One region of the Glutamicibacter sp. HZAU genome, then DNA from elsewhere that is predicted to be linked to it. Evidence: predicted binding sites of a transcription regulator. Region 1 holds the regulator's gene; each other region holds the start of a gene.

What was found. The regulator LexA, encoded in region 1, represses DNA repair genes until DNA is damaged. The targets are predictions, from matches to a motif close to TCGAACANNTGTTCGA.
Region 2: the regulator LexA is predicted to act here: its motif matches at 4,606-4,621, upstream of EKH49_RS11590 (HNH endonuclease signature motif containing protein).
Region 3: the regulator LexA is predicted to act here: its motif matches at 2,631-2,646, upstream of EKH49_RS15775 (DUF6504 family protein).

The regions. Positions count from the first base shown of each region.
Region 1 covers NZ_SCKZ01000002.1:426,713-434,669, reverse strand. The annotation lists gene priA (bifunctional 1-(5-phosphoribosyl)-5-((5-phosphoribosylamino)methylideneamino)imidazole-4-carboxamide isomerase/phosphoribosylanthranilate isomerase PriA) at 1-582, opposite strand, end outside; gene EKH49_RS16675 (hypothetical protein) at 612-761, opposite strand; gene hisH (imidazole glycerol phosphate synthase subunit HisH) at 764-1,399, opposite strand; gene hisB (imidazoleglycerol-phosphate dehydratase HisB) at 1,400-2,020, opposite strand; gene EKH49_RS04610 (histidinol-phosphate transaminase) at 2,043-3,149, opposite strand; gene EKH49_RS04605 (LysM peptidoglycan-binding domain-containing protein) at 3,230-3,583, opposite strand; gene lexA (transcriptional repressor LexA) at 3,842-4,561, shown strand; gene EKH49_RS04595 (glycoside hydrolase family 76 protein) at 4,618-5,664, opposite strand; gene EKH49_RS04590 (ATP-dependent DNA helicase) at 5,808-7,805, opposite strand; gene hflX (GTPase HflX) at 7,798-7,957, opposite strand, start outside.
Region 2 covers NZ_SCKZ01000006.1:385,172-393,128, reverse strand. The annotation lists gene EKH49_RS11615 (glycosyltransferase family 2 protein) at 1-725, opposite strand, end outside; gene EKH49_RS11610 (AMP-binding protein) at 894-2,507, opposite strand; gene EKH49_RS16720 (hypothetical protein) at 2,718-3,062, shown strand; partial or broken gene EKH49_RS11605 (dioxygenase family protein) at 3,056-3,349, shown strand; gene EKH49_RS11600 (DUF1801 domain-containing protein) at 3,449-3,790, opposite strand; gene EKH49_RS11595 (hypothetical protein) at 3,998-4,498, shown strand; gene EKH49_RS11590 (HNH endonuclease signature motif containing protein) at 4,643-6,202, shown strand; gene EKH49_RS11585 (response regulator transcription factor) at 6,462-6,626, opposite strand; one part of gene EKH49_RS11580 (IS3 family transposase) at 6,658-7,532, opposite strand; one part of gene EKH49_RS11580 (IS3 family transposase) at 7,532-7,805, opposite strand; gene EKH49_RS11575 (hypothetical protein) at 7,866-7,957, opposite strand, start outside.
Region 3 covers NZ_SCKZ01000013.1:41,526-49,482, forward strand. The annotation lists gene EKH49_RS15760 (hypothetical protein) at 1-478, opposite strand, end outside; gene EKH49_RS15765 (MBL fold metallo-hydrolase) at 579-1,208, opposite strand; gene EKH49_RS15770 (S-(hydroxymethyl)mycothiol dehydrogenase) at 1,208-2,293, opposite strand; gene EKH49_RS15775 (DUF6504 family protein) at 2,686-2,994, shown strand; gene EKH49_RS15780 (DNA polymerase III subunit alpha) at 3,031-6,498, shown strand; gene EKH49_RS15785 (nucleotidyltransferase family protein) at 6,581-7,237, shown strand; gene EKH49_RS15790 (VOC family protein) at 7,196-7,636, opposite strand; gene EKH49_RS15795 (MFS transporter) at 7,877-7,957, opposite strand, start outside.

The sequences.
Region 1 (7,957 bases):
CTTGCTGGTCTTGGCAGCGATTTCGCGCAGCAGTTCAACGTTTGGACCGCGCAGCGTGCCGTCCTTGGTCACGTCGGTGACAACATAGCGGGCGCATCCGGCGTCTTCCAAGCGAGCTAGGACGTCCCACAGGTCGCCGCCGTCCTTGGTCCAGCCGTGGCCGGACAAGGTGGTTCCGCGCACGTCCATGCCCACGGCGATCTTGTCGCCGTGGCGGGCGATGGCCTGCTTCGTCCATTCCGGGTTTTCCAGTGCGGCGGTACCGAGGTTGACGCGGGTAGCACCGAATTCCAGTGCACGTTCCAGGGAGGCGTCGTCGCGGATGCCGCCGGAGAGCTCGACCTTGATGTTCAGTTCCTTGGCAATGCGCTGGACGATCTCGACATTGCTTCCGCGGTCGAAGGCTGCGTCCAGGTCAACCAGGTGCAGCCATTCGGCCCCGGCGTTCTGCCAGGAAAGCGCAGCTTCCAGCGGGTCGCCGTATCCGGTCTCGGAACCGGCTTCGCCCTGGACCAGGCGCACTGCCTGGCCGCCGGCGATATCTACCGCAGGCAGGAGTTCGAGGATTGGTTGCTCGCTCATGATGTCCTTAGTGAAGAAGTAAAAAGTGGTTAGTAGGTCAGGGCCCAGGCTGCGATCAGGCTCATGCCTGCAAGCACCCAGAGCGCGATGATCCATGAAATATGGGCCTTCTGGTTCTTCAGCGAAATGGCCCCGCCGATCAGGAAGGCCCCGATAACACCCAAGATGAGGCTCCACATGCCTAGAGTGTCCCCAACCAGTTGCGCAGCAGCTGTGCGCCAGCGTCGCCGGACTTCTCCGGGTGGAACTGGACTGCCGAGAGCGGGCCGTTTTCGACGGCGGCCACGAATGGCGTCCCGTGCGTCGACCAGGTCACCTGCGGCGGGGTCATCGCCGGCTGGGTGACGTCGAATTCCCATTTCTGCACAGCGTAGGAGTGCACGAAGTAGAATCGCTCGTCCTCGATGCCTGCGAAAAGCTTGGATCCTTCCGGCGGGCGCACCGTGTTCCAGCCCATGTGCGGAATGACATCCGACTGGAGGCGTTCAACCTTGCCCGGCCATTCGCCGATGCCTTCGGTTTTCACCCCATGCTCCACGCCTTCTTCAAAGAAGACCTGGTGGCCCACGCAGATCCCCAAGACCGGCAGGCCACCGGCGATGCGGCGACCGATCCAGCGCAGGGAACCGGTTGCGGTCAACTGCTCCATGACCGAGGCGTAGGCGCCGACTCCCGGGACTACCAGTCCGTCGGCAGCCACGATCTTCTTCGGGTCTGCGGTCAGTTCCACCTCGGCGCCGGCGGCTTCCAAGGCGCGCACGGCGGAACGGACGTTGCCTGAACCGTAGTCCAGGACAACTACTGTTTTCTTCTCCACTTACAGGGCACCCTTCGTGGATGGGATCTTGTCGCCCATGCGCTCATCGCGCTCTACGGCTTCGCGCAAGGCGCGGGCGAAGGACTTGAATTGCGCTTCGACAATGTGGTGCGGGTCGCGGCCCGAGAGCACCTCGATGTGAGCGCAGATCTGTGCGTGGAAGGTGATGGCTTCGAAGACGTGGCGGGTCATCGAGCCGGTGAAGTGCCCGCCGATCAAGTGGTATTCCTGGCCAGCAGGCTCGCCGGAGTGCACGAGGTATGGCCGGCCCGAGACATCGACGACTGAACGGGACAGCGCCTCGTCCAGCGGAGCGTAGGAGGTGCCGAAGCGGCGGATGCCTGCCTTGTTGCCCAGCGCCACGCGCAGCACTTCGCCGATGGTGATCGCGGTGTCCTCAACGGTGTGGTGGACATCGATGTGGGTATCGCCGGTAGCACGCACGGTGAGGTCGATGAGCGAATGCTTGGAGAGCGCAGTCAGCATGTGGTCATAGAACGGCACCGAGGTGCTGATCTCCGAGACGCCGGTTCCATCGAGATCCAATTCAACGAATACGGACGATTCGCTGGTCACGCGTTCCATGCGGGCGCGACGTGCGCCAATCAATTCGGCAGACATGTCTTCCTTCGCTTGTCTTTGATTACTTCTGCGAGCCGAGCAGTTCGGCAAGTCGTTCCAAGAAGGCTGTGGTTTCTGATTCTGTTCCGGCCGTAACACGCAAGGTCCCCGGAATTCCATTGTCGCGGATGATGATGCCGGCTTCCAACAGGCCTTCCCAAATAGCGTGGGGGTCTTCGACGCCACCGAAGAAGACGAAGTTGGAGTCGGAGACCGATGGCTTCAGGCCCAGTTCCTTCAAGCGCGCGACGATGCGGTCACGTTGGGACTTGATGTCTTCGACCTGCGCCAGGAGCAACTCGATGTTCTTCAAGGCGGCGATCGCCGTTGCCTGGGTCACGGCCGACAGGTGGTACGGCAGCCGCACCAAGCGGATGGCATCGGTGACCTCTGGCGCAGCGGCCAGGTAGCCGACGCGTGCGCCGGCCAGGCCGAATGCCTTGGACATGGTGCGCGAGACGATCAATCGCTGGCGGCCTTCAAGCAGGCTCAGTGCGGACTTGGTGCTGGCCAAGGAGAATTCGGCGTACGCCTCGTCAACGATCACCATGCCGTTGTGCTCGCTCATGGCTTCGTACACGGCCGTGATGACATCAAGGCCAAGCGCGGTGCCGGTGGGGTTGTTCGGCGAGCACAGGAACACGATATTCGGCTTGTGCTCGCGGACCTGCGCGGCTGCAGATTCGGCGGACAGGGTGAAATCCTCGGCGCGTTCACCGGCGATATAGGTGGTATCAGTACCACTGGCCAACAGCGGGTACATGGAGTAGGTGGGGCCGAAGCTCATCACGGTACGGCCTGGACCACCGAAGGCTTGCAGGATCTGCTGCAGGATTTCATTCGAACCGTTCGCGGCCCAGATGTTCTCCTTGGTGAGCGAGTGGCCGAGGTAATCGGCAAGAAGTTCACGAAGCTCGGTGAACTCGCGGTCGGGATAGCGATTCAGAGTTGCCGCTGCCTTGGCCACTTCCTGGGCAATGGCGTCTACGACTACCGGTGGCAACGGATGGGTGTTCTCGTTGACGTTCAACTGGATCGGCACGTCAATTTGCGGTGCGCCATAAGGGGATAGCCCGCGGAGATTCTCACGCAAGGGCAGCTGACTCAAAAGTTCACTGCGGTCATTCACGCATCAAGTCTACGTGCGCAGCGAGCCCGCCAGTGAATCCGCTACGGCTGCAGGTAACAAACACTGGACAGCGGGGGAAGCTAGCCGGCAAGGACCGGAATCGACAAGGTATCTCCAACCTGGATTTCGCTGCCGTCCAAGGCGTTGAGCTCCGCGATGTGGCCAACTGCGGAAGTCACGTCGTAACCGGTGGCATAGTCGCGAGCCAAACTCCATAGCGTATCTCCGGGGATCACGGTGACATCGATGGTTCCAACCCCAGCAGGATCTTCTGCCGCGGCATGCGCGTCAGAGGCGAACATGGAGAAGAAGAAAGCAGCAGCGATCGTGAGTGCGAAAACGGGCATCCCCACCAGCACAGCCCAACCGCGGCGGTTGATGCGGATTTTCAGCGGCGCTTGGGTCTGATCTGAGTCAAGTGCGACGGTAGCCATGACGTTGTCTCCTCAAGAAATTCAAGTGATGCGAATTTTTATTCGAAAGAACTGATTCGAAAACTTGTTCGAACCTCGTATATCTGTTCTAACAGAGATTCGCGGAACTTGTCCAGAAGTTTTCGAACAAATCTTTGAAAGAAGCTCGCTTATCTACTAAGATTTCGAAGTAGACGAGCAATGAAAACATCTCACCATCTAGCTCCGACAGTTTGGACACGCAAACTTTCGAATGATTGCTAGGGAAGGCAAAATCTCATGTCAGCATCACAACGCACTCCCCGATCGAATGCACGTTCGCTGACGATTCGCCAAAAGAAGATCCTTGAGACGATCCAGCGGTCTATCGGCAAGAACGGTTATCCGCCATCGATGCGTGAGATTGGCGACGCTGTCGGACTCAAGAGTCTGTCGAGCGTGACCCACCAGTTGAGCCAGTTGGAAAAGCTCGGCTATATCCGTCGAGACCCACGCCGTCCGCGCGCGATGGAAATCCTGCTGCCGCTGCAATTGTCCGACGATGCCGAAAAGGCCGAGGCCTCGGAGCCGGTCGAGCCGGCTGCCAGCGAAGACGCCAAGATCATTGAGCTGAGCACTTCTGCTGACACCACCATGGTTCCGCTGGTTGGCCGTATTGCTGCTGGCGGTCCGATCCTGGCAGAACAGTCCGTCGAGGATGTTTTCTCGTTGCCTCGTCAGCTCGTGGGCCACGGCGAACTGTTCATGCTCAAGGTGTCCGGCGATTCAATGGTTGACGCCGCGATTTGCGACGGCGACTGGGTAGTTGTCCGCCGACAGCAGACGGCAGACAACGGCGACATCGTCGCAGCCCTGCTGGACGAGGAAGCGACCGTCAAGACCTTCCGGCAGCGTGATGGGCATACTTGGCTGCTTCCGCAGAACTCGCGCTACGAACCGATTTTGGGTGATGCAGCAAAGATCATGGGACGCGTCGTCTCGGTCATGCGCTCGCTCTAGATTTCGTGTGGATATTGCGCTGGTGCTTGGCACCAGCGCAATTTTCGTTTAATCAGCTACTCGCCGGCCTCGAGCTCGATCTGGGCGGCCGCGGCGAAGATCATCCAGCGCTGGACTGCCGTCGAGAGCCGGCGCGGTTCCTGGTCGATCAGATGGCCTGCAGTTGCCGTGACCAGTTGCCTGGCCTGCTCCCTGCTTGCTGCTTCCAAGCGGTGATCTTTCGCGGCGAGGGCCAGATACCGGCACAGGATTCCGGCAAAAAGGTTCCCGTCTCCCCCGCGGTTGAACGCGAGTACTCCGGGCGCGGAAGACAGCGAGTGCGTGGTCGCATCGATCAGCACCTGGGCGTGAGCCAGATCGGCTGGCTCGCCAAGCTCAAGCAACGCGCCTAGCACCGTGCCCTGGTTATAGGTATAGATCGCTGGCTCCACCGTATGCCCCTGGCTGGCCAACCGCAGCCCGTCCAAATACAGCCCACGCTCGGCGCTGAACAGGTTCTTCTCCAGCCATTGGAGAACCTGCCGTGCGGTGTCCTTCTGTCCGGTTCGGCCGAAGAACAGGGCTGCCGGCCCATTGGCCGGCGTATTCTTGAAATCCCGTTTTTTCGACCAGTACAGGCCGCCGCCCAGCACCTCGTCCATGCCAGCTTGAAGCTGTTCTCCCAGCACCCGCATTGCAGTCCGAGCAGCGTGGTTTCCTTCTCCCGTCACGGCCAGCGTGAACTGCGCCAGACGGCCGCTGGCCAAGGCAAGCCACGCCATATCGTCGAAGAAGTAGTTGGGCAGCATCCCGAAGTTGCGAATTCGAATGCCACGCAACAGATGATTGGCCCGGGCCAGCTCGGCACGCGCCGATTCCGCGTCGCCTGCTGCCAGATAGGAGTGGCCGTCATCAATGATGGCATCCAGATAATGCGCCTGCCACCAATAGTTCCACTCCGAAAACGGGTGCGCGCAGCCATTGAGATCGCTGAGCAAGCTTCCGTCGCGCAACCGGTGCGCCCTGCTGTAGTTCTGCCCAATCCAGGTTCCGGGCAGCCGCAAGAGGCGCCGTCCGAAACGCTGGTGGGTGTCGATGGCGGCTTGGTGTGCCAATTCCTGCATGGACTCCATGGTGCCTTCCGGTTCACGCGGCATCAGTTCTTGTCACAGACCTTAGTGCATCTCCAACCATCCTGCTGATAGTGCTTAAAGAACTTGAGCTGCCCCAAGTCCAAGGACAGCTCAAGTTCATGCTCTGGCTGCAGCTATTTCCCGTCCGGGTTCAAACGCTGGAGAACTCCGGTGATGACCTTCTTGTCGACAGTCGGCCACATCGGCGGCAGGGTCGCTTTCAAGAAGCTGCCGTACCGTGCAGTGGCCATGCGCGAATCGAGGATCGCCACCACGCCCTTGTCCCCGACCGAACGGATCAGGCGTCCAGCGCCCTGGGCCAGTCGAATCGCGGCATGGGTGGCGGCCACCTGCATGAAGCCGTTGCCGCCATGCTTGGCCACGTCCTCGGAACGGGCTTTGGAGATCGGGTCGTCCGGGCGCGGGAACGGGATCTTGTCGATGATGACCAGCCGGCAGGAATCTCCTGGCACGTCCACGCCCTGCCACAGGGTCATGGTTCCGAACAGGCAGGTGTCGCGTTCGCTGCTGAACTGCTCGACCAGCGACTTCATGCTGCCCTCGCCCTGGCACAGGATCTCCACGTCCAGGCGTTCGCGCAAGATGCTTGCCGCTTCTTCGGCGGAGCGTTTCGAAGTGAACAGAGCCAGTGCACCGCCGCCGGAGGCCTTGATGAGATCCTCGATCTCATCCAGCGTCTCGGCGGCCAGTTGGCGGCCCGGCTTGGGCAGATGCTTGGCTACGTACAGGATGCCCTGCTTCGGGTAATCGAAGGGACTGCCGACGTCCACGCCGGTCCAGGACGGAGCCCCGGCGCCCATCAGACCCAGGGAGCCTGCGACCGAGTCGAACTGCGAGCCGATAGCCAAGGTAGCGCTGGTCAAGACGACCGTGCGCCCGTCGAAAAGCCCTTCGCGCAGCTTGCCGGCAACGGACAACGGAGCAACGTTCAACGTGGCTGGCTGGGTCTCGTCAGCTTCGACGTAGCCCCGGCCTTCGACAAACTCCCGCGGACGGGTGGTGTACAGCACCTCGCGGCGCTCTTCGGATTCGAGCATGCGAATCGCATCGTCCATCACCGCCTGCAGCTGGGAGCGGGCGGTCTGACGGCCACCGTCAGCCGGAGCATTGGCTTCGGGCTTGGACAGCGCCAACGCCAGCCGGGCCTGTTCCACGATGTCGTTCAGGGCAATGCCCATGTCTTCGCGCAGGCCATGTTCCAGCAGTCCCGTGGGCACACCGGTCAACGACTTCTCCAAGCGGTTCGCCGCCTTGACCATCTCGTCCACGTTCACTCCGCAATGGCGTTTGGCGCCGCCAGCCGCGGTGAGCACCATGCGTGCGGAGAGTGCCCCGGACACCGAGCTGGTCACGCGGTCTTGCAGTTCGTGGGCCTCATCGATGATTGCGACTTCGAAGTCCGGGAGGACCGAAAGCCCCTCGAAGGCCGATACCGCCAGCAGGGCGTGGTTGGTAATGACCACGTCCGCCTCCGCGGCACGGGCACGAGCCATCTCCGAGAAGCATTCATCAGCCATCGGGCACTTCTGCGACCCCAAGCACTCCATGGCCGAAACCGAGACCTGCTTCCACGCCTTGTCGCTGACCCCGGGCACCAGCTCATCGCGGTCACCGGTCTCAGTCTCTTCAGCCCATTCGCGTAGCTTCATGACCTCGCTGGCCAACGGCGAATAGGTGGTGCCGGCAGGAGCTGCCGGCTCATCCATCGAGAAAAGCGTGCCTTCGTCATCTGGGTACCCGCCGCCGAGCTTGTACTGGCACAGGTAGTTCGAGCGTCCCTTGAGCAGGGCCACATCCATCGGGCGCGAGAGCTTGCCCTTGAGCGATTCGAGCAACCGCGGCACGTCACGGCCGACAATCTGCGATTGCAGCGCCAAGGTCGCGGTGGAGACGATCACCGGCTTGGCGCTGGTCTGCGCGTGGGCCAATGCCGGAATCAGGTAGCCCATCGACTTGCCGGTGCCGGTGCCTGCCTGCACCAGCAAGTGCTTTTCATCTTCCAGCGCGCTGACCACATGCTTGACCATTTCCTGCTGGCCGGTGCGCATGGCACCGCCCATGGAAGTGACCGCGGCCTCCAGGAGCCCCAGGGCCTGCTCTTGCTTATCCATGAAGGTTGAAGGTCTCCAACTCTGCAGCTAGGGAATCGCGCACCTTGACGATCATCCGGGTGCCCTCCTCCAGGTGTTCGCTTTCCAAGATCTCTGATTCGCTCTGGTGCAGCTTGGCGATCAAATCCCCGCGGTTGTAGGGAATGAGCACC
Region 2 (7,957 bases), on a different contig from region 1:
TGGCCTTCTTCGCCGTGGAACAGCCCGCCCACCGCCATCAGCGCGCGGTCCCAGGTGAAGCGGTCCCGGGCGGTTGCCAGGAAGTCCGCGCCGATCTGGCTGTCGGCGTCCATCACCATGACGCAGTCGTTATCGCCCATCCCGGGCAGGATGGAGTGCAGCGCCTGGTTCAGCGCCCCGCCCTTCTTGTGCTTGTTGTCCACCGATTCGAACACCTCTACCCCGTGCTCGCCGGCGACCTGCACGGTCCGGTCGGTGCAGTTGTCAGCCACCACGATGATGCGCGATGGAGCAAAGCTCTGCTCCTCCAGGGCCTTCAGGGTGTACGGCAGGGAAGCTTCTTCATTGTGTGCCGGAATCAGCACGGTCACGGTGACCGGTCCTGCGTAGACGCCTCGGGTGCGGCCCATCACCGCCTTGGGCGCCAGCGGCCGGCTCGATTTCTCGATTGGTGTGCGGCGATAGCGCCAGGTGACCAGACGCTCGCCCAGGACCACCAGGAGCACCAGGATCACCGCGGCGGCAACGGAGAAAACCAGGATCGACAAATCCGGCAGCTCGGAGCTGTAGAAGGTTGTCCAGAGCCTTCCGATGTGGACCTCGATCGGGTTCCACATTCCCACCGGCCGATCAGCGATGCTCAGCGCCCACACCAGCAGCGAGGCCGCGAGAACCACGATCATGATCACCGCGATGCCCACTAGTCGGCTGAAATGCTTCTGCACGTACGCACCCCATTCACGTAAGGATTTTCCTTGTCGCCCCCGAGGTTAACCCACGGAAGCCACTTGGAAAACTAGCATGCAGGAAATTCCCGGGCGCAGTATTCATGCTGAAGCTCACCTCCACCCAAAGCATCGCTGTGGCTTGATGCCCCGGCTGGCGGCAAGCGGCTACAGTTCGAGCAGTTTCGCCGCATCCTCGCGCAGCTGGTTCTTGCGGATCTTGCCGGTGACAGTAGTCGGGAAATCCTGCAGCACCTGCACATACGCGGGGATCTTGTAATGCGCCAGATGCCCGGCGCAATACTCGCGGATCGCGGCTGCATCCAGCGGCTCGCGGCCTGCCTTCATGCGGATGCAGGCGCAGACCGTCTCGCCGTACTTCTGATCGGGCACCCCGATCACCTGCACGTCCTCGATGTCCGGATGCTTGTAGAGGAATTCCTCGATTTCCGCCGGGTAGATGTTCTCCCCGCCACGGATCACCATGTCCTTGATGCGCCCGACGATCGTGCAGTAGCCGTCCTCGCGCATCACCGCCAGATCCCCGGTGTGCATCCAGCCTTCGTCGTCGATGGCCGCCCGGGTCTTCTCCTCATCGTTCCAGTAGCCGAGCATCACCGAGTAGCCGCGGGTGCAGTATTCGCCGGTTTCCCCGCGTTCCAGGGTTTCGCCGCTGACCGGATCCACCACCTTGATTTCCACATGCGGGTGCACCCGGCCGATGGTGGAGGTGCGACGCTCGAGATCGTCGTCGCCGCGGGTCTGGCAGGACACCGGAGAAGTCTCGGTCATGCCGTAGGCGATGGAGACCGCGCTCATCCCCATGTCATCGACGCAGCGGCGCATCACCTCGATGGGGCAGATGGAACCGGCCATGATGCCGGTGCGCAGCGAGGAGAGGTCGTGGTCCTTGAAGCTGGGATGGTTCTGCATCGCGATGAACATCGTCGGCACCCCGTACAACCCGGTGCACTTTTCCTCGGCCACCACCCGCAGCGTGGTTTCGGCGTCGAAGCCCGGGGCCGGGATGACGATCGTGGTGCCCCGGCTGGTGCAGCCCAGGTTGCCCATGACCATGCCGAAGCAGTGGTAGAACGGGACCGGGATGCACAGCCGGTCATGCTCGTCCAGGTCGATCATGCCGGTGACCTGGTAGCCATTGTTCAGGATGTTGCGGTGGCTGAGCACCGCGCCCTTCGGGTAGCCGGTGGTGCCCGAGGTGTACTGGATGTTAATCGGGTCCTCCGGCTTGGTGGCAGCCAAGCGCCGGGCCAGCGCCTTATCGCTGATGTGCTCGCCTTCGGCCAGCAGTTGCTCGAAGTCCGCGGTGTCCACGTAGATAACGCGCTCGAGCTGCGGGGTATCGGCACGGGTCGCATCCACCATCGCACGGTAGTTGCTGGTCTTGAATTCGGAGACCGCCAGCAGTAGGCGCACCCCCGAATGGTTGACCGCGTAGGCGTACTCATGGGTGCGGTAGGCAGGATTGACATTGACCAGGATGACGCCGATTTTCGCGGTGGCGTACTGCGCGAAAACCCATTCGGCGCAGTTCGGCGCCCAGATGCCCACCCGGTCCCCCGCCTGCAGGCCGGCGGCCAGCAGGCCCTTGGCCAGGCGGTTAATCTGCGCGTCCAGCTCGCTCCAGCTCCAGCGCCGTCCGGTGGAAGCTTCGACCAGTGCTTCTGCCGGGCCGAAGCGGGCCGCCGTGCGTTCGAAGTTGGCTCCGATCGTCTCTTCGATCAGCTGCGGCTCGCTCTCGCCCTGGGCATAAGCCTTCATCTGCGTACCCCTTCATGGATCGCCTCGTCGGAATTTGCGCGGACACCGAACATGTGCCCAGCGTCACATTCACACCCTATCCGCGACCCTTGCCGCTGCCAAGCGCCGGTGCGACCTGCGATTTCAAGATTGAAGCTGCGCCCTGAGATCGGAGGACAGCTCGGTGAAGCATGGCAAGCTCTTCAACTCCTCGGCGATTGCCTTGATGCCTTGCTCCGCCAGCAGGAGCGCTCCATCGAGATGCTCCAGCAGCTCTTGCTCGCCGAGCTGTCCGGATCCGTTGAGGCTGATGGCGCATCCCCGGTCCCAGTGGATCGAGACCCGGGTGCCATCGTCGAACTCGGCGAACTCGTCGACTTCAACGCCAACCTAGTCCCGGCTACCGGTCGACGAACAAGCGCCCCTGGGCGTGCACCTGGCGCCGACCGCGACAAGAACACCGGTGCTCCCGTTCCGCTTTACCCATGTTGCTGTCCGCGGCGCGACGCCGGCAGGACCATAAGCCATCTCTTCCACATCCCTCCCTGCCAGTACGGCAAGTCCATTCATACTTGATCAACACGATGCAGCCGGCTCCGTACCAGATTCCGACCGACGGCGCCTGCGGCCAGCTGATCGCCGCCGCCGGTTGGCACGCTTGGCGCCCAGCCCACCTGCACCTGAAGGTTTCGGCACCGGGCCACGAGCTGTTCACCGCCCAGCTGTACTTCCCGCGCGACGCGCACAACGACGATGACATCGCCACCGCGGTGAAGCCGGAACTGATGCTCGACGTGGAGCCAGCCGAATCCGGCAACGGCAAGCAGGTCACCTACGACTTCGTGCTCGACCCAGTCAAGTAAGCCCCAGCGCGGCCAGGCAAGCGGAAGGCCTCGGCAGGAATGTTCCTGCCGAGGCCTTCCGTGCATTTGAACGGCTCCGGGCGTTGCCGCTGCCTTGGATCAGCCAGCCGCCTTTTTCACCAGCTCGCGGATCCTGTCTTCCGTTGCAGCATCCAGCGAGGTGATGGTCCACGCGACTGGATGCATGTGCGCGCCGTCCTCGTAGGCGGGATTCACCACCTCGCCAAAACCGAAGGCAACGAAGTCCTTGTCAGGCTTGATGTAGCAGACATCCTTGCCGTCCCGGACATAAAAGGGAAGTCCCCAGCGGACGATCGGCTCCAGCGACGGTGCGCTTTCCACGATGATGGCATGCAGCCGCTCGGCAATCTCGCGATAAGGTGCTGGAGCCGCACTGAGCTTGGCCAGGACAGCGGCGTCGCCCTTCTTGGTGAAGATCATTTCTAGTCCCCTTATAGACAATTGGCGCTGCATGGCAGCGTTTGGTGATGTCGCTTGCGCGATCGCCGCGCTTTCCCGATCGGCACATAATGCACTTTACCGATTCGGGGCCTCTGCTTCACGGACTTCTGCAATGCAATACCGGCACCCGGCGCACGAGCTGCTAGTAATGCCAAGTATTTCGCTTGCACGCTGTAGGCTACCGGCATGCGCAAGCTTCTAGCCACCACCGGTGCCGCCATCATCGTGGCCTACGCGGTTTACGGCGCACTGCTCATGAACAATTGGGCAGTGGTCGCAGCCAGTGGAATCCCCCTGGATGAGACCATCGCGCAGATGGCCGCCATGGACCAGGATTACGACTCGCTCGGAGGTTGGGTCTTCGCAGCAATCGGAATTGCCCTCGCCATTTCCTGGCTTGTTTCCGTCATCAGGTCCGGCCGCAAGCTGCCCGCTTGGGCCGCTATTGGGACATGGAGCCTGATCGTTGCTCTCGGCGCACCGGCCTATTTCTTCGCCTCCTTCGCCAACATGAACTCCGTGGGCGATACCTTTGCCGATTGGAACGCCGGCGCTGCTGCTGATCTGGAAGAGCCCCTGCACATCGCCAGCATCCTCGCCTTGGCCTTGCTGGCAGCCATGGGAATCCTTGGCCTCCGCGCGGCCTTGACGCGCCCGCCACGCCCTCTGGCTCAAGCAAGCAGATAAAACCACAGCCACTGCTCCATTCCCGGTACTGGGGATTTTTCACCAGAATCCACATGGATGGCTTTTCGCAGAAACTTTCGAGATGTTATCCACAATTCGAAAATAACCAGAACACATAGTCGATGTATCGCGGGAAAGTAAATCATGACTACTCCCGCATATTTAGAAGATAACGACGGTGAACACCGCCTGCCACTGCGACCACCGGGCACCCGCACAGAGTCGCACAAGACCTCCCCGTTCGATGCTCAGCGCGAGCACCAGATGTTCTTCGGTCCCCTCAAGAAAATTGCCAATGAGCTCTATGATGCCGGCCCGGTCAACGGCCCCGGGGACGCATTGGAACGCTTGCAGAAGATCCAGCGCCTCCTGAGCAGCGTCGAAGCTGTCATCTGCGTCTTGCTGGCGGATTCGGTCGAACAGGTCAGCGAATCATTCAGCGATTTCATAGCCACGGAAAATACCCACACGGCAGAGGAAGAAGCTGAAGCCCGAAAGAGCGCCGCATACTACGGCGTGGACCGTGGAAGCGAGCAGACCATCAACTCCAACCTCATCGCCGAGGCGGCTGTCGCGTTGAGGGAAAGCCCGCGCAAAGTCAGCAAGCGGATGTTCCACGCCAAAGGATTGCGCCATGTCTGCAAAGCCACGCTCCTCGCGCTGGCCGCCGGCGAGATCACTGCCAAGGCCGCCCACGACATCGTCAAGTACTCCCAAGACCTCGGCCCTGGGCAAGTCTCGCTCATGGAACAGACCCTTCTGCCTCTGGCAAGGACCGCCAGCGACGAGACCGTCTACCAGCGCGCCCGCCGCCTTCATGACCGGCTGAACCCCGACTCTGCCGAGAACCGGCAGAAGGACGCCATGGCCGCCCGCAACGTCAAGGTCTGGAATGACGAGGATGGCATGGCCACCTTGCAGTTGCATCACCGCGCTGATGTCATCCACTCAATCCGCAATTCGATCAAGCAGGTGGCCGCCCAGAGCACTGATCCCAAAGATCCGCGCACCCAAACCCAGCTTGAGGCCGATGCCCTTGCAGACGTATATCTGAATGGATGGCCCGGAATGGAGGGCATGCCGCTGAAGCCACGGGTATCCATCACGATACCGGCCGTGGAAATGCTCGCGAATCCCACTCGCGCCCTTGCCGATCTGGAAGGCTACGGACCCATCCCAATCGGGGTAGCGTTGGAACTCGCGGCAGACGCTCCATCATTCCAGCGCGTGCTGACCGACCCATGGACGGGCGCCGCAATTGACGTGGAACCCAAGAAATACCGGCCTTCGCAGGGGTTGCGCGATTTCCTGCGTCACCGCGACCGGCATTGCGGTTTCCCGGGTTGCCGTCGCCCAGCCGACCGATCAGAAATAGACCACATTGAAGCGTTTGGGCAAGGCGGCCACACGACCCGGCGAAACACCCATCTCTTGTGCAAGCAGCATCAGATGTTCAAGCACGCCCTAGGGTGGAAGGTCTTCGCCTGCCCTGATGGCTCCAAGACGTGGGTGTCTCCGCACGGGCTGCGGTCAATCACGATCCCTGAGAGCGTAGCCAACGTGGCGAACTTTGATCATGTCAACGATCATTGCCCGCAGCGAACATCGGACGACGCAGCTCACAAGGTGCATTTGACCCCCGAAGTGCGGCGCGTGCTGGGCCTTGGCCAAGATGAAGACCTGCCCGACACTGGGACCAGCTAGCACCGGTCGCCCGCTGTGAATTTTGAGTGACAAATTTTTTCAGTCACTAGAACCGCCACACCACCCATAACCCCACAGGAGCAACCGCGATGATTCGCGTTGCTCAGCTGGCTGCCGCCTGCATCAAGTCCTGTCTTCCTCCCATTCAAGCGATACGACTTGAATGAAAAAAATTTTCAGTCACTGCACGCAGGACGAGCCACACTGCGGATGGCTCGGCTGTCGTTCGTGAGTGAAAATTTTTATCAGTCAAGAAGCACTATTCTTCTTGGCCAAAGCGTGCCAAAGCAGCAAGCTCTGTACGGTTGGAGACCGACAGCTTCGTGTAGATCTTGGTCAGGTGGTACTGCACTGTTTTGGTACCGATATACAGTTCTTCAGCTACACGTCGGTTGCTTGCCCCTTCGCACACCAGCTTGGCCACAGTGGTTGGGTCCCTTTAAGGAGTCCAGCAACTATGCGATAGCTAACTGATTCTCTCTAACCCATTCATCCCAAAACCGGGAAGGCGTCAACCCATCCAAGGAGCCATGGGGACGTTCCTGATTGTAAATGTCCTTCCATTCATCAGCCAAATACCTCGCTTCCACCATAGTGTCCATGATCTCTCCGGAAAGCTGTTCACGTCGGAACTGCGCATTGAACGACTCAATAAAACCGTTCTGCCAAGGTGAGCCCGGATCAATGAACGCAGTAGACACCCCCACAGTGTTGCACCAGTTCACCAACGCACCGGCAGTGAATTCAGGCCCGTTATCGCACCGCACGAATGTTGGTTGGGTCCCTGTCTCGGCAATGATCCCTTCCAAAACTGCCACCACGTCCTCAGCCTTGAAAGGCCGCCGCGGAATAATCGCCAATGCCGTTCTCCTGTACTCATCAATGACATTGAAAAAGCGGACGTGACGTCCGCAGGAGGTGACATCCGACTGGAAATCAAAGCTCAGTACATGCATCGGGTACTCGGCGGTCAACCGCTTCTGCTCCCCAGCGTCTGGACCGGTGCGCCGCTTCTTTCGACGCTTGGGCTTACAGACCAAGCCTTCCTCGCGCCACAACCGTCGGACACGCTTGCTGTTCAAGACAGTGCCTGCCCATCGTTCAGTGCTCAATAGGTGCCAGCGGGCCTTGCGCCAGCCCCAGACCGGATACTCGGACGCGACGGCGCGCAAGTCGGCTCTCAGCTGCGCTTCGTCAAAGCTCATCGGTGATTTCTTCTTACGCAGCGCAGAACGGTTCTGGCCCAGAACTTGGCATGCGAAACGTTCGGACGCCCCAAATTTTTCCATCGCCATCCGTACGGCACGACGGCGTGGTTCGGGGCTTAGAATTTTCCCTTGGCAACCTCGGTAAGGATGTCGTTGGCGAGCATCCGATCAGCGAGCAGCTTCTTCAGGCGGGTGTTTTCCTTTGCCAGCTCCTTGGTACGTTTGCTGGCTTCAGCGTTCTTCTCGGACCCGTACTGGTTGAGCCAGCGGTACCAAGTAGCTTCAGTGATCTGCAGTTCTTTGATGACCTCGATCATCGGGTGGCCTTCATTGAGCATCTTCTGTCCTTGGCGGACTTTAGCGATGACCTGGTCTGGTGTGTGTCTGCGTGCCATTGTTTCTGTGATTCCTCCTGTGTCCATGTGTCGGACACGAGTACTCACATAGTCACTGGACTACTTTCCGGGGACCCAACCAACAGCTTGTTCCTGAGCGGTCAGCGTCGACCAGTCGGCGCTTTCCTTGCGCAGCATCCCGGTACCGCTTG
Region 3 (7,957 bases), on a different contig from region 1:
CCATTGCGAATACTGCCAGCCCCAGTCCCATCAGCCGCCGAGCGGCAACGCCCGCCGGGGAGGTGGCCAGCGAGGACAGCTGTGCGCGCGTCAGCGGCTCGTAGGCGAACCATCCCAAAGGCACTGGCTGCAGCGTATCCCAGATCTTCAACCCGGCCCCTGCCAGGAACAAGGCCAAGGCGAGCGCGGCCAGGATCCAGGGCACGACTCTGAGGGGGCGCACCGCCAGGGTGCGGCGCATCAGGAGGATCCCGGCAGCCAAGCAGAGAGTGACGACGCCGAAGAACAGCAGCGCTCCTCCGGCAAGAAGCACCGGGCTCGGCGACTGCGAGATCGCTCCTGCGGCCGAATGGAAGCTATCTGCGGCAGCGGCCACCGGTTGGCGGCCGTCGTGCCAGATCAAGACGAGGCCGCAGAGCAGGCCGGCAAGGCCGCCATAGCCTGCCGTTCTCTGGATCCGCAAATGCGTTTCAGGCATGGATTCATTATTCCATCGATGGTGCGGGAAACAAGGATGGCGGCAGCAGCCGGCCCGCAGGCCGGCTGCTGCCGCCATTTGGTGGAATCGCTGTCGCGGGTCAGTGCCCGTGCTTGATCCATTCATCCAGGTTCGGCGCTTCGGCGCCGATGGAAGTGGCATCGCCGTGACCGGTATTGACCACCGTTTCAGCTGGCAGCACCAGCAGCTTGGTACGGATCGATTCAATGATCGTCTCGAAGCTGGAGTAGCTGCGCCCAGTGGCACCCGGCCCGCCGTTGAACAGGGTGTCGCCGCTGAACAGCACGCCGAGGTCTTCTGCATAGAAGCAGGTTGAACCTGGCGAGTGCCCCGGGGTGTGCAGCGCGGTCAGCGAGGTGCCGGCGATGGTGAATGAATCGCCTTCGCTGATTTCTGCGTCCACGTCGCGCTCAGGGTAGACAGCTTCCCAGAGCATGCGGTCTTCCGGGTTCAGGAACAGCGGTGCATCTACGGCGTCGGCGAATTCGCCGGCGGCGCGGATGTGGTCGTCGTGCCCGTGGGTCAGCAGCACGGCCATGACCTCGCGATCGCCCACGGCTTCGCGGATCTTGGCAACATCGTGTGCCGGGTCGATCACCATGACCTCGGAATCATCGCCGATGATCCAGACGTTGTTATCGACATCCCAGGTGCCGCCATCCAGCGAGAAAGTGCCGGAGGTGACGACGTTCTCGATGCGGGCAGCCATTAGAGTTCCACCACCGAACGCAGCACGGTGCCTTCATGCATCTTCTTGAACGCTTCTTCGATTTCATCGATCTTGATGCGTTCGGTGACGAAGGAGTCCAGATCCAGGCGGCCGAGCTTGTACTGCTCGACAAGCATCGGGAAGTCGTGGCTTGGCAGGCAGTCGCCGTACCACGAGCTCTTCAGCGAGCCGCCGCGGCCGAAGACGTCCAGCAACGGCAGCTCGAGCTTCATCTCCGGGGTCGGGACGCCCACCAGCACCACGCGGCCGGCGAGATCGCGGGCGTAGAAGGCCTGCTTGTAGGTTTCCGGACGGCCTACCGCGTCGATCACCACATCGGCGCCGAAGCCGCCGGTCAGTTCCTGGATGGCTTCTACGGCGTCGACCTTCGAGGAATCCACGGTGTGGGTGGCGCCGAAGGTCTTCGCGGTTTCCAGCTTGTCAGGGTTGACGTCCACCGCGATGATGGTGGTCGCGCCGGCCAGCTGCGCGCCGGCGATGGCGGCGGCTCCGACGCCACCGCAACCGATCACGGCAACGGACTCGCCGCGCTTGATTTCGCCGGTGTTGATCGCCGCGCCGATGCCGGCCATGATGCCGCAGCCGAGCAGGCCGACGGCTGCCGGATCCGCTTCTTCATCCACGATGGTGCACTGGCCGGAGTGGACCAGGGTCTTCTCGGCGAAGGAGCCGATGCCCAGGGCGGCCGACAGCTCGGTGCCGTCCTCGAGGGTCATCTTCTGGGTGGCATTGAAGGTATTGAAGCAGTACTTCGGCTCGCCCTTGGCGCAGGCGCGGCACTGGCCGCAGACTGCACGCCAGTTCAGGATCACCCGGTCGCCGACCTTCACGTTGGTGACGTTCTCGCCGATCTGGCTGACGACTGCGGTGGACTCGTGGCCCAGCAGGTAGGGGTACTCGTCGCCGATGCCGCCGAGCTTGTAGTGCAAGTCGGTGTGGCAGACACCGGTGGTGAGCACGTCGACGACTACTTCTCCGGGACCCGGGTCCGGAACGATGATGTCGAGGACCTCTACCGGCGCATCCTTGGCGCGGGAAACAACGGCTTTGACCTTATGAGGCATGGGATTTAGCTCCTGGAACGATTGACTGTTGCTGTCTCGATGCTATCGGTGTCCCAGTCGCTTATGGAACATTCGTGACACAATGACGCAGGCTGTTTCGCCCAGAGCCAATTTGCGCAGGTGCGCCACGGGTTTCCCGGAAAGTATGTGACGGTGCAAGGGCTGCGCCTCGGGCTCAGGCTCCGATAGCCAGCGGGGCACCGCTCCCATCGGGTACCTCGCCATTTGCGTTCAGCACGGCCTTTCGCAGGGCGTATTCAGCCAGCCCGTCGGCGCTGCGAGCCGCTGCGCTCGGCTAACCCAAACTGTCGGTCGCGCTGACTAGTGTAACTGTCATTCGAACACGTGTTCGAATAGAATAGTTCTACTAGGTAAGGAGTGCGCACGTGGGGATGTTCACCGAGTCGATCGAGGTAGCTCGCGCAGCGAATGGAATGCCGTTGCGCGTGAGCTGGCAGGGGCAGGACTATCGCTTGGTGGCCGAACCGCAGCGCTGGTTCGAGCGCCGCAAATGGTGGGACGAGAACCTGCGGATTCCCCGCGGGGCTGGTGCGGGGATTGCCGACTATGAGATGTGGCGCCTGCAGCTGGTCGCCGTGCGCGGATCCAGCCAAGTGCGCAGCGTTGATGTGAGTTTTGATGCGCAAACTGAGCGGTGGCGCCTGGTGCGCGTGCATGGCTCGCTGGCCCGCAGCGCCTGATGTCCCGGCAGGGGAACATATTTTCGAAGGACCTCCATGAGCTTTACCCATCTGAACGTCAGTTCTTCATATAGCGCCCATTACGGCGTCTCGCACCCAAAGCAGCTGGCCCAGGCGGCCAAGGCACAGGGGGCGCAGATGCTTGCGCTGACTGACCGGGATGGGCTGTATGGGACGGTCAAGCATGTGGCAGCCTGCATGGCAGAAGGCCTGCATCCGATTCTCGGGGTGAACCTTGCGATGCTCGATAGCCACGGGGAAGCCCAAGGGCGGATTGTCCTGCTGGCCCGTGGGCGCTGCAATGGCGCCGGGTATGCGGCACTGTGCCGGGCCATCACCCTCGCGCATGGCACTGCGCATGGCACTGCGCATGGTGTTCCGGGCCTGGGAGCCGGGCAGCTGGCGCACCTGGGCGCCAGCGGAAACCTGATGGTCCTGCTCGGCGGGGAATCGGACGTGGCCCGTGCAATCCTCAAGGGAAACTATGCCCATGCCCGGGCGCTGCTTGCCAACTGGAAGAAGCGGCTGGGAAAGATGCTGCGCGTGGAGATCACCACGCACCTGTCCAGTCCCGGATCGCGCTACAGCCTCGGCGAAGCAGCCCGCTTGCTGCGCTACGCCCACGAGCGGGGGATCAAGGCAGTGCTCACCAATGCCGTCCGCTACGTGGACCCCGACGGGGCGGTCACCGCAGACATCCTGGACTCGGCGCGCGCCCTGCACAGCCTGAAGAACCTGGACTCCTGCCAACCCAATGGCCAAGGCTGGCTGAAAACCCCGCAAGAGATGCGCCAGCTGGCCAAGGAAATCGGCCAAGCCACCGAAAGAAGCTGGGCGCACCAGCTCTTGCGGGAAACCGAAGCGCTCGCCGAATGGGCTGCGGCCGACCCGGTGGCCGATCTCGGATGGAAGAAACCGGTCATCCCCGAGGCCAAGGTCCTCGGCTTGGATCGCCCGGCCATGCAAGAGCTCACCAGCCGCGTCTACGGTGCGGTGCCAGGGCTCTTGGGCGATGCGGACCCGAACCTGGTTGAAGAGTGCCTGGCCCGGGAACTCGGGGTGATCGACCGGCTGGACTTCGCCGGGTATTTCCTGACTGTCGCCGAAACCGTCAAGCTGATCACCGGCATGGGAATCCGCGTGGCCGCCCGCGGCTCCGGCGCTTCCTCGCTGGTGAACTACCTGCTGGGCATCAGCCAGGTGAACCCGCTAACCCACGACCTGGTGTTCGAACGCTTCCTCTCCGATACCCGCACCACCTTGCCGGATATCGACATCGATGTGGAATCCGCACGCCGCCATGAGATCTACCGGGAGATCTTCGCCAGCTTCGGCGAAGAGCGCGTGAGCCTGATGAGCATGCAGAACGCCTACCGTGCCCGCGGCGCGGTCCGCGATGCAGGAGCCGCCCTCGGGGTGGAGCAGGAGCAGGTCGACGAGATCGCCAAGCAGCTCTGGCGCTTCTCCGCGTCCTCTTTCCGCGAAGCGCTCACCGAGAAGCCGGAACTGGCGGCATTGGCCGAACGCATCACCGATGACACCCAGCTCGATATCCTCATCGACGCCACCGAACGCCTGGACCGGCTGCCGCGCCATATCTCCATGCACCCCTGCGGAGTGATCCTCTCCGACGCGAGCCTGCTGGACCGCACCCCGGTCCAGCCGTCGGGCATCGGGCTGCAGATGAGCCAGTTCGACAAGCACGACATGGACCTGATGGGGCTGATCAAGCTCGACGTGCTCGGGGTGCGCATGCAATCAGCCATCGCCTACACCCTGGAAGAGATCGCCCGCATGCACCCGGACAAGCAGTCGGTCGCGCGCGCCGGAGGGCATGTGGATGACAGCTATATCTCCGCTGCCGGAGCGATCGACCTGTCCCGGGTGCCGCTGGATGACGAACCCACATTCGAATTGATCCGCTCAACCCATACCCTGGGCTGCTTCCAGATCGAATCCCCGGGCCAGCGCGAGCTGATCGGCAAGCTCGCCCCGCGCGAATTCAACGACCTGATCATCGACATCTCGCTGTTCCGCCCTGGCCCCATGCAATCGAATATGGTCAAGCCCTACCTGGAGCACCGCCACGGCTTCGCCCCGGCCCAATACCTGCACCCGGACCTGATTCCAGCGCTCGCCGAAACCCATGGGGTCACCGTCTTCCATGAACAGGTGCTGCGCATCCTGGACGTGATGACCGGTTGCGGGCTGGGCATGGCCGACGTCTACCGCCGCCTGCTGGGTAACCCGGAAAAGGAACCAGCCGTAGAACGCTATGTGCGCACCGAAGCAACCAAGCGCGGCTACAGCCAGGAGACGATCGACAAGGTCTGGGACGTGCTCTCCGGCTTCGGGTCCTTCGGTTTTTGCAAAGCCCACGGGGCGGCCTTCGCCGTGCCCACTTACCACTCGGCCTGGCTCAAGGCCCACCATCCCGAAGCCTTCCTTGCCGGCATCTGGGAACATGACCCGGGTATGTACCCCAAGCGGCTGCTGGTCTCCGAAGCCCGGCGCATGGGCATCCCCATCCTGCCGCTGGACATCAACCGCTCTACCGGGCACTACCGGGTCGAACGGGTGTTCGAATCCGCTCCAGCGAAGCTCCCGGTGGTGCCACGCGCGCCCAGCTCGCTGCGCCCTGGACGCTACGGGGTCCGCCTGGCCTTCCGCGACATCCATCAGATGAGCGAACGCGAAGTCGAACGCCTGGTCGCCGGCCAACCCTATGAGCACCTTGCAGATGTCCGCGCCCGCGCGGGGCTCTCGCGCCGCACCTACCAGAACCTCGCGGCCCTCGGCGTCTTCGACTCCCTGCTCGCCGGGACCTCGCGTGCCGACACCATCGCCCACACGCAATCCATGGCCCACAGCTCCCTTCCGGCCAAATACCGGCCCGGCCCCGGACAGCTGGCGCTTGACCTCGGGAACATCGAGCACATCAATGCCACGGGAACTGAGCTGGAACCTGCCGAAGTGGTGCGTACCGAACTGGACCTGATGCACCTGGATGCCAGCGAGCACTTGATCTCTTCCTACCGGCAACGCCTGGCGCACCTGCCTATTACCCAAGCGGCCGAGCTGCTGCAGTTGCGCAACGGAACCGAGGTCCTCGTCGCCGGAGTGCGCGTGGCCACCCAGACCCCGCCCATGCGCGGAGGCAAGCGCGTGGTCTTCATTTCCGTGGACGACGGGACCGGCTGCATCGACGCGACCTTCTTCGATGACACCCAGCAACGCACCGGGCCATTGCTTTTTTCCACCCGCATGCTGCTCATCCACGGAGTCACCCGGCGCACCGGACCACGTGGCATCTCGCTGCAGGCGCTGAATGCCTGGGACCTGCACCAGCCGGACACCTTGCCCGCTGCGGGGTACCTTGAAGAGCAGGGCCGCCCGCAAGTCAGTTACCGGCCAAAGCTCGGCGAAGGCGCTCATGCCATCGAAAGCGTCGGAGAGCTGGCCAGGCGGATGGAAGCCGAAGGGCTGGACCAGAGAGGGGCGTGATGCGCTGGTCCGCTGACAGGGTTTGCCCAACAAATACATTGGGTCTCATGGAGCGAGTACCTGAGGCGAGGAGCAGGAGAACGTGAGCGCACAGGACGAACAATTCTTTCTCAAATGCGTCCAGGAAAACCCGGTCAACCAGCAAATCCTCCACCTTGCGCCACAGCTAGGTGTTTCGGACTGGTGGCTCACCGCAGGCGCACTGTTTCAAACGGTATGGAACGTGCTTGAGGGCAAGGATCCGCAAAACGGAATTCGCGACTACGATTTCTTCTACTTCGATGAAGATACGTCCTATGAGGCGGAAGGCGCAGTCATACGCCGGGCCAAAGAACTCTTCAAAGGCATCGACGCAGAAATCGAAGTCCGCAATGAAGCACGCGTCCACATTTGGTACGAGCAGCACTTCGGCGTGCCTGCTATTCCATTCACCAGCTCCACGGATGCCATCGATCATTTTGCAGCGAAGACCTGCTGCTTTGCGGTCACTCGTGATGCACATGGGCAAGTAGCCACCTATGCCCCGCATGGGTTTGCAGATCTATTCGCCAGGAGGATTATTCCGAACCCAGTGCTTGCCCCGCGGGAAGTCTACGAAGCCAAGACCGAACGGTGGCTAGCCCAGTGGCCGTCGCTGACCGCAGAGCCCTGGCCCGAGTCGGAAACTTCGAGAAACATCACCCAAGGCCGAAAAACCTCAAACCGAGGACACATGCCCGTCCGCATCAATGACGAATGACGGATTGTGCACGAAATCCCAGCGGAACCCGTCCGGGTCGGCCACGCAGGCGCTCATTCCACCCCACGGCTGCACAGCCGGAGCTGTCACGGATTGTGCTCCTGCATCAAGCGCTCGCCGGTAGAACCGTTCGACTTCCGCATCGGTGTGCACGTTATGTCCTAGCGACACAGGGGGAGCCTTCTCGCCGTGCCCGATGTCGCCATACTCGCTGGGCATCTGCGTAATATCCCACAAGGCCAGCATCAAGGAATGCCCGGCGCGGACAAAGGCAATCTCCGGGTGGGCTGGCTGCACCAGCTCGAAACCCAGTCCCTCGGTATAGAACCTGGTTGAAGCACCGACATCACGCACGCCAAGGGTGATCGCGCTGATGGTCGGCGGGGCCGACTTGTTCATGTAACCAGCCTAGGGTGCCCTGATCTCGAATGATAGGCCTAGAAGGCGCACACCTCATGGCGTGGGGAAGGTTTTGCGCGAGCGCGTTCGTTGCGAGTACTGCGTCTCTCTACTTCTATACCTCAGGAGGGCTCGTCACTGCCGCAGGGGGAAGTCACGCTATTCGCGGTGCTGATCATTGGGGTCGTCCGCATGATGCGAGCTTCAGGGAAAATTGAAGACAGCGCAACTTCTGCCTGACTACAAGTGGATCCACTGCTCATTGCGCGGTGATGACAGGACGCGCTCGCGCTGGGCACGGAGTTCCAGGTCGACGCGGCT